One region of the Priestia sp. ABM2_011 genome, then DNA from elsewhere that is predicted to be linked to it. Evidence: predicted binding sites of a transcription regulator. Region 1 holds the regulator's gene; each other region holds the start of a gene.
What was found. Region 1 encodes Rex, which represses fermentation and respiration genes when NADH is low (regulators of the CRP and FNR family bind a similar motif). Its sites were predicted from a motif close to TTGTGAAATATTTCACAA; they were not measured.
Positions count from the first base shown of each region.

Region 1 (3,436 bases):
ACACGAGGGTTTATTTATATTATTATGGGGATTTTATTCACCTACTTGGCAATTCAAAATGCTCAGGAAACCGTTTGGAATTTCCCCACAATCTTATTTGCACTCGTAGCCGCATTCGATTTCAGGTTTGCGGTTCGCATCTTTATCTTGCACTACAAAATTAAAAAATTGCAGCAGCAATATAAAAATCAAGATGATTCATCTAAATAAAAAAACCACTGTTTCAGTGGTTTTTTTACATACTAACATCTTCTCTTTCTTGCTCTGCTCTTGCCTTTAACACTTTGCGATACGAAATGCGGGAAATAATGATACTGATTTCATACAAAATTAAGAGCGGCACTGTCACCATCATGTGCGAGAGCAATTCCGGTGGTGTAATAAGTGCGGCAATAACTAGCAGTACGAAATAGGCATATTTTCGAATTTGAGATAAAAACATAGGCGTTATAATTCCTAATCTCGTCAAAAACATTACGACGACAGGAAGCTGAAACAACAGGCCAAAAGGCAGTGTGAGCTGCATTAAAAAAGAAAAGTATTCATTAATGCCAATTACTTGGTTTACATTCAGCTCATCAGAAACGCGCGTCATAAAATCGACGACAAATGGAAACAACACAAAATAAGAAAAAGAGACACCGCCGATAAAGAGAAAAATGGAAACAGGAATATATCCAAGCGTTACCTTCCGCTCTTTTTCATATAAACCAGGACTAATAAATGCCCAGAGTTGATACAGTGCAACAGGAGCTGCAAGTACACAGCCGATAATAACAGCAAATTGCATATAAATCTTAACTGGATCTGTTAGCCTAAATGCATTCATCGTTAAATTTTTTGCCTCATCAGCATGCTGTAAATAGACAATGACCTTATCCGCTATAAAAAAGCCGCCAATTGTGGCAATCACAAAGAAAAATAAAACAATTAAAATGCGTTTTCGCAGCTCTCCTATATGATCATATATTGACATTTCTTGTTCGGTCATACTATGATCACCCTTTTACTCTTTGTCATCTACTTGACGCTGTTTATCTTTTTCACGATCTTCTGATGCACCGCTAGCGGCATGCTTAAACTCTCTAAGCGTTTGGCCCACTGATCTTCCTAGCTCCGGTAACCGTTTCGGTCCAAAAATAAGCAGTGCTACAATCGCAATAATAATCCAACTGCCTGCTCCAATCCCCATATTCCCACTCTCCTTATTAATTTAGACTTAAGGAAATCGTAACACAGTCCGCCTTATTCAACAGGATAATTTTTCAAAAAGTAGACAAGCGACTGTAATTCTACAGCAAGATCAATATGATGGAGTCGAATCTCATCCGGTACGTTCAAGCGTGCAGGAGTAAAGTTTAAAATTCCTTTAATTCCGCAACTCACTAAACGATCAGTAATTTGCTGAGCAACAGTGGCAGGAACGGTTAAAATCGCTACTGAGATGTCATCACTCATATAATCTTCCAATTGGTCAAGATGATAAACCGGCACGTCGCCTACTTTCGTACCTACTTTATCTTCTATCACATCAAAAGCGCACTCAATTTTGGTGTTATTATTTTTAATAAAATTATAATTTAAAAAGGCCGTTCCTAGATTCCCTACGCCAATCAGTGCTACTTTCGTTACTTCATCTTGGTCTAACGTTTTACGGAAAAATGTAAGTAAATAATTCACATTGTAGCCGTATCCCTTTTTTCCTAATGCACCAAAGTAAGAAAAGTCCCGACGAATAGTAGCAGAATCCACTTTCACTGCCTCACTTAACTCCGCTGACGACACACGCTGTTTACCCGAAGCATGCAAATTTTTCAAAAAACGATAATAAAGCGGCAATCGCTTAGCCGTTGCTTGTGGTATTTTTAATTGTTCAGTGTTCACGTTGTACCCCCTCAGTTCATGTATGTCATTACTAACATTTTCAAGTCATATTGCATTACCTTTCACAAAGCATCAACCGCTTTGAGGTAGCGCTTCCAATTCTCTCTCTTTTCTCTTGTTTTATATATACTCCGCTTCACACCTCGACGGCTTTTGTCTATTCAGCACTCCTTAAAGTCGGTATGTAGAACGAAGCAATTAGCCCTTCAAAGGATCGGTTTGTTAGTCATGACGGATTTTTTTACATCCATCATAGATAAGTTCAGAGATGCACTTATCTCTTATCTTAACATAGTATCCTGTATAAAATGTGCAGGTAAAATCATTTTATTTCATGAATCAAAACATTCGCTTCATCATTTGTCCTTGTCCCTCTACAAATTACAAACGCTTGTAGGAAGAACTTGTAGTTAAAAATATGTTAAAATACACTATGGATATACTACTAGAGGTGAAAAAATGATTATTCTACAATTGAACGGTATTACAAAATACTATGGGGCAGAACCCATTTTATCGAATATAAAGTTAGAAGTACAATCAAAAGACCGCATTGCCCTAGTGGGACGAAACGGTGCTGGTAAATCAACTTTATTAAAAATTATTGCTGAGCAGCTTTCCTATGACAGCGGAGAAATTATTAAACCTAAGGGTGTTTCCATTGATTATATGGGACAAGATACAGTTCTTGAGTCAACACTCTCCATATGGGAAGAAATGATGACTGTCTTTGCTCCATTAAAGAAGATGGAAAAAGAATTACGTACGCTTGAAACGAAGATGGGTGATCCAGACATTTTTAATGATTCAGTTCAATACGAAAAACTAACCAAAGAGTATGATCAGCTTCAAGTAACGTTTAAAGATTTAGGCGGCTATCAATATGAAGCGGATACACGATCTATTCTTCACGGTTTCCGTTTTTCAAACTTTGACTACAGCACCCCTATTTCCTCCTTAAGCGGTGGACAAAAAACGCGCCTAGCTCTTGCAAAACTGCTTTTAACAAAGCCTGATTTGCTTATTCTGGATGAGCCTACCAACCACTTAGATATTGAAACTTTAGCATGGCTGGAACAGTTTCTGCAAGGGTATGAAGGAGCTATTTTAATCGTTTCACATGATCGTTACTTCCTTGATAAAGTCGTAAATCAAGTGTATGAAGTCGTACAAAAAACAACGGTGAAGTACACGGGCAACTACTCTAAATACCTTGTACAAAAAGCAGAGCGATATGAAAAAGAGTTGCGTCAGTACGAAAAGCAGCAAGATGAAGTCGCAAAGCTGAATGATTTTATTCAGCGAAACATCGCCCGCGCATCGACTACAAAACGTGCGCAAAGCAGACGTAAACAGCTCGATCGAATGGAGTTAATAAATCGACCTAACGAAGGCGAAAAATCAGCTAGTTTTTCGTTTGAAATTGAACGTCAAAGCGGAAATGAAGTCTTAAATCTGGAAGATGTGTCTATCGGATATGATGAAAACAACTATGTCGTCCAAGAGGCAAACCTTCGCATTAAAAAAGGGGAAAGCCTTGCGTTGGTTGGTC
Region 1 is NZ_JBSWUB010000001.1:30,828-34,263, forward strand. Features, by position in the region: gene ACXAE4_RS00145 (YdiK family protein) at 1-210, shown strand, start outside; gene tatC (twin-arginine translocase subunit TatC) at 236-991, opposite strand; gene tatA (twin-arginine translocase TatA/TatE family subunit) at 1,007-1,192, opposite strand; gene ACXAE4_RS00160 (redox-sensing transcriptional repressor Rex) at 1,246-1,884, opposite strand; gene ACXAE4_RS00165 (ABC-F family ATP-binding cassette domain-containing protein) at 2,344-3,436, shown strand, end outside.

Region 2 (3,436 bases), 4.1 Mb from region 1:
CCCTATGCCAGACTTTTCGTATAAATATTTTTTCTTTATATTCCAACATTGTAATCGCATACATAAAACTTATATGTTAGATAACCTAAGACATAAGTTAAATTATTCAGAAAATTCATATACCTCAAATGTATCTTTAAAGATGCATAAAAAATATACCTTTGAAACAAGCAGGTATAGACGCCAGGGGAGGAATGGAAGATGCAAAAAAAGAAACTCGTATCGATTGGAAATGGAATGGCTGGAGTTCGAGCAATTGAAGAAGTATTGAAGGTTTTAAGCGAAGCGTTTGAAATTACGATTTTCGGAAGCGAGCCGCATCCGAACTATAATCGTATTTTACTATCAAAAGTGCTGCAAGGAGATACGAATGTTGAAGACATTACGTTAAACGATTGGAACTGGTATCAAGAAAACAATATTACATTATATACGGGCGAAACGGTTACTAGTATCGATTCGATAAAAAAACAAGTAGCGACAAACAGCGGCAGAGTAGAATCGTATGATGAGTTGATTTTAGCAACGGGCTCTTTTCCTTTTATTCTTCCGATTCCAGGATCTGATAAAAAAGGAGTTACGGCTTTTCGAGATATAAAAGACACGGAAGATATATGGGGACGCAGCACTGGCAGGAGCAAACGGAAGCGCAGGCAAGTGAAGTAAAAACTGCTGTTGTACATAAAGAAAAACAGTTTTCGGATGTATCTGCTTATACAAAAAAAATTCCGGACTTTATCACAAAGCAAATCCAGTCATCTATCGCAATTAAAAAACCTCTGACTCTTGTGCTTGCCACATCCGTAAAGGAAACAGGGTGGCCACAGCAGTTAAAAAAAGATCTAGCATCTACATATGGAAGCGATGTATTTACGGTTAAAACACTTTCATATGGTAACGGGACAACGGATGAGCTTTTATCCTCACATATTGCTGATCAAATTAATCAACTTCAGCCAAACATTATTCTGTTTGAAGCACCTCTTAAAAATGATTACCAGCACCTTACGCTAGATGAGACGTTTGAAAATACAGACAAGCTGATTCATCAGCTCAAAGATTTGAAAAAAACCCTTATGATTCAGCCTTCACAGCCATATATTTCACAAACCGAGTCCTATGAAGAAGGGGTAGAAGCGATCAGGGGAGTATCCGAAGCAAACTGGGTTTATTATATGAATCATTCGCTCATTTGGCCGTTTCATTTAGGAGAGTATATCAATAAAGACAGCGGCAATTTAACGAAAAAAGGAAATGAAGTGTGGGGAGAATACGTTGTGAATTGGTTTACGGGAAAATAAAAAGACAAGCCCTATTATATGTAGAATAGGGCTTGTCTTTTTAGAGTTTTTAGACCAAAACTCTGAAATTATTAATCATTTTTAATAGGAGTGATTTTTATCATAGCTCAGGTTATTTATTCTTGCTAAATTAATGTTGTGAAAAACATCACAAAATAAAATGCAAAGGATGATCCAAATTAAAACGTAATTAGAGCACTTATTTTTTTTGCTTGCTGTTAAAGCAATGGAATCGCATACATACCATAACTGTGTTAGATAACCTAACACATAAGTTGAACGATTCAGAAAATTCATATATCTTAAATATATCTTTAAAGATGCATAGAAAATATATCTTTGAAACAAGCAGGTATAGACGCCAGGGGAGGAATGGAAGATGCAAAAAAAGAAACTCGTATTGATTGGAAATGGAATGGCTGGAGTTCGAGCGATTGAAGAAGTATTGAAGCTTTCAAGCGAAGCGTTTGAGATTACGATTTTCGGAAGCGAGCCGCATCCGAACTATAATCGTATTTTGTTATCAAAAGTGCTGCAAGGAGATACAAATGTTGAAGACATTACGTTAAACGATTGGAACTGGTATCAAGAAAACAATATTACATTATATACGGGCGAAACGGTTACGAGTATCGATTCAGTAAAAAAAGAAGTAGCGACAAACAGTGGGAGAGTAGAATCGTATGATGAGTTAATTTTAGCAACGGGCTCTCTTCCTTTTATTCTTCCGATTCCAGGATCCGATAAAAGAGGAGTTACGGCTTTTCGAGATATAAAAGACACGGATGAAATGCTGCAGGCATCACAGCAGTATAAAAAAGCAGCGGTTATTGGAGGCGGACTGCTTGGATTAGAAGCGGCGCGCGGACTGTTAAATTTGGGAATGGACGTATCTGTGATTCATTTAGCTCCGTATTTAATGGAACGTCAGCTCGACCCAACAGCCGGCAAATTGCTTCAAAACGAATTAGAAAAACAAGGCATGGAGTTTTTGCTTGAAAAACAAACGGCCGAAATCGTCGGCGATGAGCGAGTTGAAGGATTATCTTTTAAAGACGGGACGTTTTTAGAAGCTGATTTGGTCGTGATGGCCGTTGGAATTAAGCCAAATGTTCAGCTTGCAAAAGAAGCGGGACTTGACGTAAACCGAGGAATTGTTGTGAATGACTATATGCAAACGGATATTCCAAACATCTACGCGGTTGGAGAATGTGCAGAGCATAGAGGAATGGTATACGGACTAGTGGCACCTTTGTATGAACAAGGAAAAGCATTAGCAAAAGCGATTTGCGGGGCAGAAAAAGTGCCTTATGAAGGATCGGTTTTATCCACGCAGCTAAAAGTATCAGGTGTTGAAGTGTTCTCAGCAGGAGACTTCACGGAAGATGAAAAGAAAAAAGCAATCAAAGTGTTCGATGAACAAGACGGTATTTATAAAAAACTTGTTTTGCGAGGCAATCAAATCGTAGGAGCCGTTCTTTTTGGAGACAGCAGCGACGGAAATCGACTGTTTTCAATGATTCAAAAGCAAGAAGATGTATCCGATGTCGCAAAAGTGTCGATTTTACAGCCGTCTGGCGGTAACGCGGGTGAAAGCTTAGTAGCAAGCATGAGCGCCGATGATATTATTTGCGGCTGTAACGGCGTAACAAAAGGTACGATTGTGGAAGCTATCCAAAAACAAGGATGCTCATCGGTTGATGAAATCAAAGCTTGTACAAGTGCCTCTCGCTCCTGCGGAGGATGTAAACCGCTTGTAGCGGAAGTGCTTCAGCATACTCTTGGCGCTGACTTTGACGCTACGGCTCAAAAAGAAGCGATTTGCGGCTGTACGACTTTGTCACGAGATGAAGTTGTCGAAGAAATCAAAGCAAAGGGCCTTTCGCATACGCGTGAAGTGATGAATGTACTTGAATGGAACAATGAAGAAGGCTGTTCGAAATGCCGTCCAGCGCTAAACTATTATTTAGGTATGGTGAATCCAACCGGATACGTTGATGAACGCGAATCACGATTTGTGAATGAACGCATGCACGCCAATATTCAAAAAGACGGCACGTATTCTGTTGTTCCTCGCATGTACGGAGGCGTCACAAACGCAGAAGATTTACGAAAAATTGCAGATGTTGTTGATA
Region 2 is NZ_JBSWUB010000001.1:4,155,700-4,159,135, reverse strand. Features, by position in the region: partial or broken gene ACXAE4_RS22075 (FAD-dependent oxidoreductase) at 202-615, shown strand; gene ACXAE4_RS22070 (SGNH/GDSL hydrolase family protein) at 615-1,301, shown strand; gene nirB (nitrite reductase large subunit NirB) at 1,681-3,436, shown strand, end outside.
Region 2: a site for Rex is predicted at 1,438-1,455, ahead of nirB (nitrite reductase large subunit NirB). Genes of this name have one in related genera too.

Region 3 (3,436 bases), 260 kb from region 1:
TACTTCGTGAAGACGGCTATCCTTGTGTATTTTACGGAGACTATTTTGGGATAGGCGGAGAGCATCCAATTGAGGGAAAAGAAAAAGATATTTCTGCTCTCTTGCACGTACGCTATGACAAAGCATACGGACAGCAAGACGATTATTTTGATCACCCGAATACCATTGGATGGGTAAGGCATGGTGTAGAGGAATTTGAGAAGTCTGGATGCGCTGTGGTGATGTCAAACGGCGAAGACGGCGAAAAGAGAATGTTCGTCGGCGAACACCGAAGCGGACAAACGTGGATCGACTTCACAAAGAACCGAGAAGACCAAGTTGTGATCGAAGAAGACGGCTACGGACACTTCCCTGTAAATGGCGGCTCTGTATCCGTTTGGGCTGAAGCATAAAAAAACAGTGGCCTGCGCCACTGTTTTTTTACCATAGACCTAGCAGTTTCCACCACAAGCCGCCAATTCCAATCCAAATGATAATATGAATAATTGAAATTAAAAAGCCGAGCGACCACCATTTTTGCTGCGTTACATATCCACTACCGAAGAACACCGGTGCCGGTCCACTGCCGTAGTGAGTTAAACAGCCAAATAAATTGCTAAAGAACGCTAAAATTAATGCTGACAGTAACGGAGGCGCACCAGCGGCCACGATGACAGATAAAAATGCTGCGTACATAGCGCTGACGTGAGCCGTGTTACTCGCAAAAAAGTAGTGAGAATAAAAATATGCAATAGCTAGTACAATCAACGCCGTCATCCAAGACATATGACTAACAGTGCCTTTCATCAGATCACTGAACCAAGGAATCATGCCTAGATCATTTAAGAAAGTTGCCATCATAACCAAAACAGCAAACCAGACTAATGTATCCCATGCTCCCTGTTCTTTTTTGATGTCCGACCAGCTTAACACTTGCGTTAAAAGCAGCGCACATAGACCAATAAAAGCAGTTGTTGTTGCATTAATATTTAAATTAGCGCCAAAAATCCACAGCACAAGAAGAAGTAAAAATACCCCAATCATGTACCATTCTTCTTTCTTTAGCGGGCCCATTTCATTTAGTTTTTTTGCTGCAATTTCAGATGCTTCCGGCGTTTCTTTTAATTCTGGCGGATACAGCTTATAAATAACGAGCGGAATCACAATTAAACTAATAATTCCAGGTACGATTGCAGCCGCTGCCCATCCAACCCATGAAATAGTCTTTCCTGTAATTTGTTCCGTCATTTTAACAGCAAGAGGATTGGCCGCCATTGCCGTTACGAACATAGCCGATGTAATCATATCTCCTTGAAACGATACTTTTGTTAAGAAAGCACCGACTCTGCGCTCCGTACCGTCTCCAGTTCTCGATCCGTATGTTTCAGATAAAGAACGAATGATTGGAAGAATAATTCCTCCAGCTCGTGCTGTATTAGACGGCATTGCAGGTGATAAAAGTAAATCACTTACGATAAGAGAATACGATAGTCCCAACGTCTTTTTACCGAACAAACGAACAAAGATATAGGCAACCCTTGTTCCTAGACCAGTCTTAATAAAACCTCTAGAAATAAAGAATGCAATAACGATCAACCAAATCGTCGTATTTTGAAAACCGCTGAGCGATTGTTCAAGTGTTAATGTATTAGTTAATACAATAATGGTTAAAGATAAAATAGCTACACTGCCTAATGGCAATGGTTTAATGATAAGACCTACGATAGTAGCCACAAAAATAGCGAATAAGTGCCAAGCCTTCACATCAAGTCCGGACGGAGGTGTAATAAACCATAAAACAAGTCCGATTGCCAGACAAATTAATAAAGGAATAAACTTCACTTCGCCGGCAGGCTTTTTAGTTGTTTCAGCCATAATCTTTCTCCTTTCATGTTTTTAAATAATAATAGTAGTATGCTCTTTCCCCTTCGTACCCAATACTTGTCCCCTTTAAAATAAAATAATTGTAAAAATACGTTTCATAAGGATGATATTGTAAATTTGTGAAGTGTTGAGCATAATTCCTTTATTATTTTATCATACATATTGACAATTTTTATCTTTCACCTTCATTTTATTCCCTTCAAAATAGCTTGTAAGCGTTATTTCATCAAAATAGCTTGTAAGCGTTATTTCATCAAAATAAATAAGCTGCATGAGTTCATCATGCAGCCTTGCATTTAACGATTTACTTTTTGAATAAACACGACTTTGAGATAATCACCTGACTTAAATTCTTTTATTGTTTTAAAATCAGCTGGAAGAGAGAACTGCTCCATCATTTTGTAACGTTCCCCTTTTTCGTTAAAAGCTTTTTCAATAAACGAATGAAATTTTTTCATATCAAAATTACTTGCATTCGTCGAAGCTACAATGACACCATTTGGCTTTGTAAGAGCAATGGCTTCTTTTAATAAATCTTTGTAGTCTTTTGCCGCGCTGAACGTATGCTTTTTCGATTTAGCAAAGCTCGGCGGATCTAGCACCACAAGATCGAACGTCATATTCTTCTTAACCGCATATTTAAAATACTTAAAAACATCTTCCACAATAATGTCCTGTGCTTCGTGATCAATTCCATTTACACTAAATTGCTCAATTGTTTTTGCCAAGCTGCGATTGGCCAAGTCGACACTTGTTGTTTTCGCAGCTCCTCCAAGAGCGGCCGCCACTGAAAATGCGCCTGTATACGAAAACATGTTTAGAACGGTCTTTCCTTTTGCATATTTATCTCGAATCGTTTTACGGACGTCTCGCTGATCTAAAAAGACCCCAACCATCGCTCCGTCATTTAAATAAACGGCAAAACGAATACCATTTTCTCTTACAATTAAAGGGAACTCACCTTTATCCCCTACTACAAAATCATCTTCTTCAATATACTGCCCTTTTACGTTGAAACGTTTTTTCTGGTACAGCCCTTTAAAGTTAGGCGCAGATTTTAAAGCTTCAATAACGTATTCTTTAAATTGATAAATTCCTTCACTATACCAGCTCGTGACGTAATATCCGTCATAATAATCAATGATTAAGCCGCCAATTCCGTCACCTTCACTATTAAATACACGAAAAGCAGTTGTATCTTCAGACGCATAAAAATCGTGACGAGAGGCAATAGCTCGCTGAATTTTTCGTACAAAAAACGCCGCGTCAATTTGTTCACTTTTCTTCTTCGTCAGAATCCATCCGTAGCCTTTGTTTTGTTTTCCATAATAGCCTTTGGCTAAGAATTGATTTTTTGGAGTGACTAAGTTAATAATAACGCCTTCTTCTTGCAGTTTATGACCATCAACAAGCGCATCTTTTTCAATGAGTGGATAACCTTTATTCACTTTTTTAATAAAAGCTTCTTTGGCTATAACTTGTACTTCTTTTCTCATGTGTACACCCTATCTATTTAATTTAGTTCATTCTAGTTTTATCCATTTTACGAGAATAATCTACATTTATCTTAACA
Region 3 is NZ_JBSWUB010000001.1:292,393-295,828, reverse strand. Features, by position in the region: gene ACXAE4_RS01675 (alpha-amylase) at 1-392, shown strand, start outside; gene ACXAE4_RS01670 (anion permease) at 421-1,854, opposite strand; gene ACXAE4_RS01665 (class I SAM-dependent rRNA methyltransferase) at 2,160-3,359, opposite strand.
Region 3: a site for Rex is predicted at 1,981-1,998, ahead of ACXAE4_RS01670 (anion permease). Genes of this name have one in related genera too.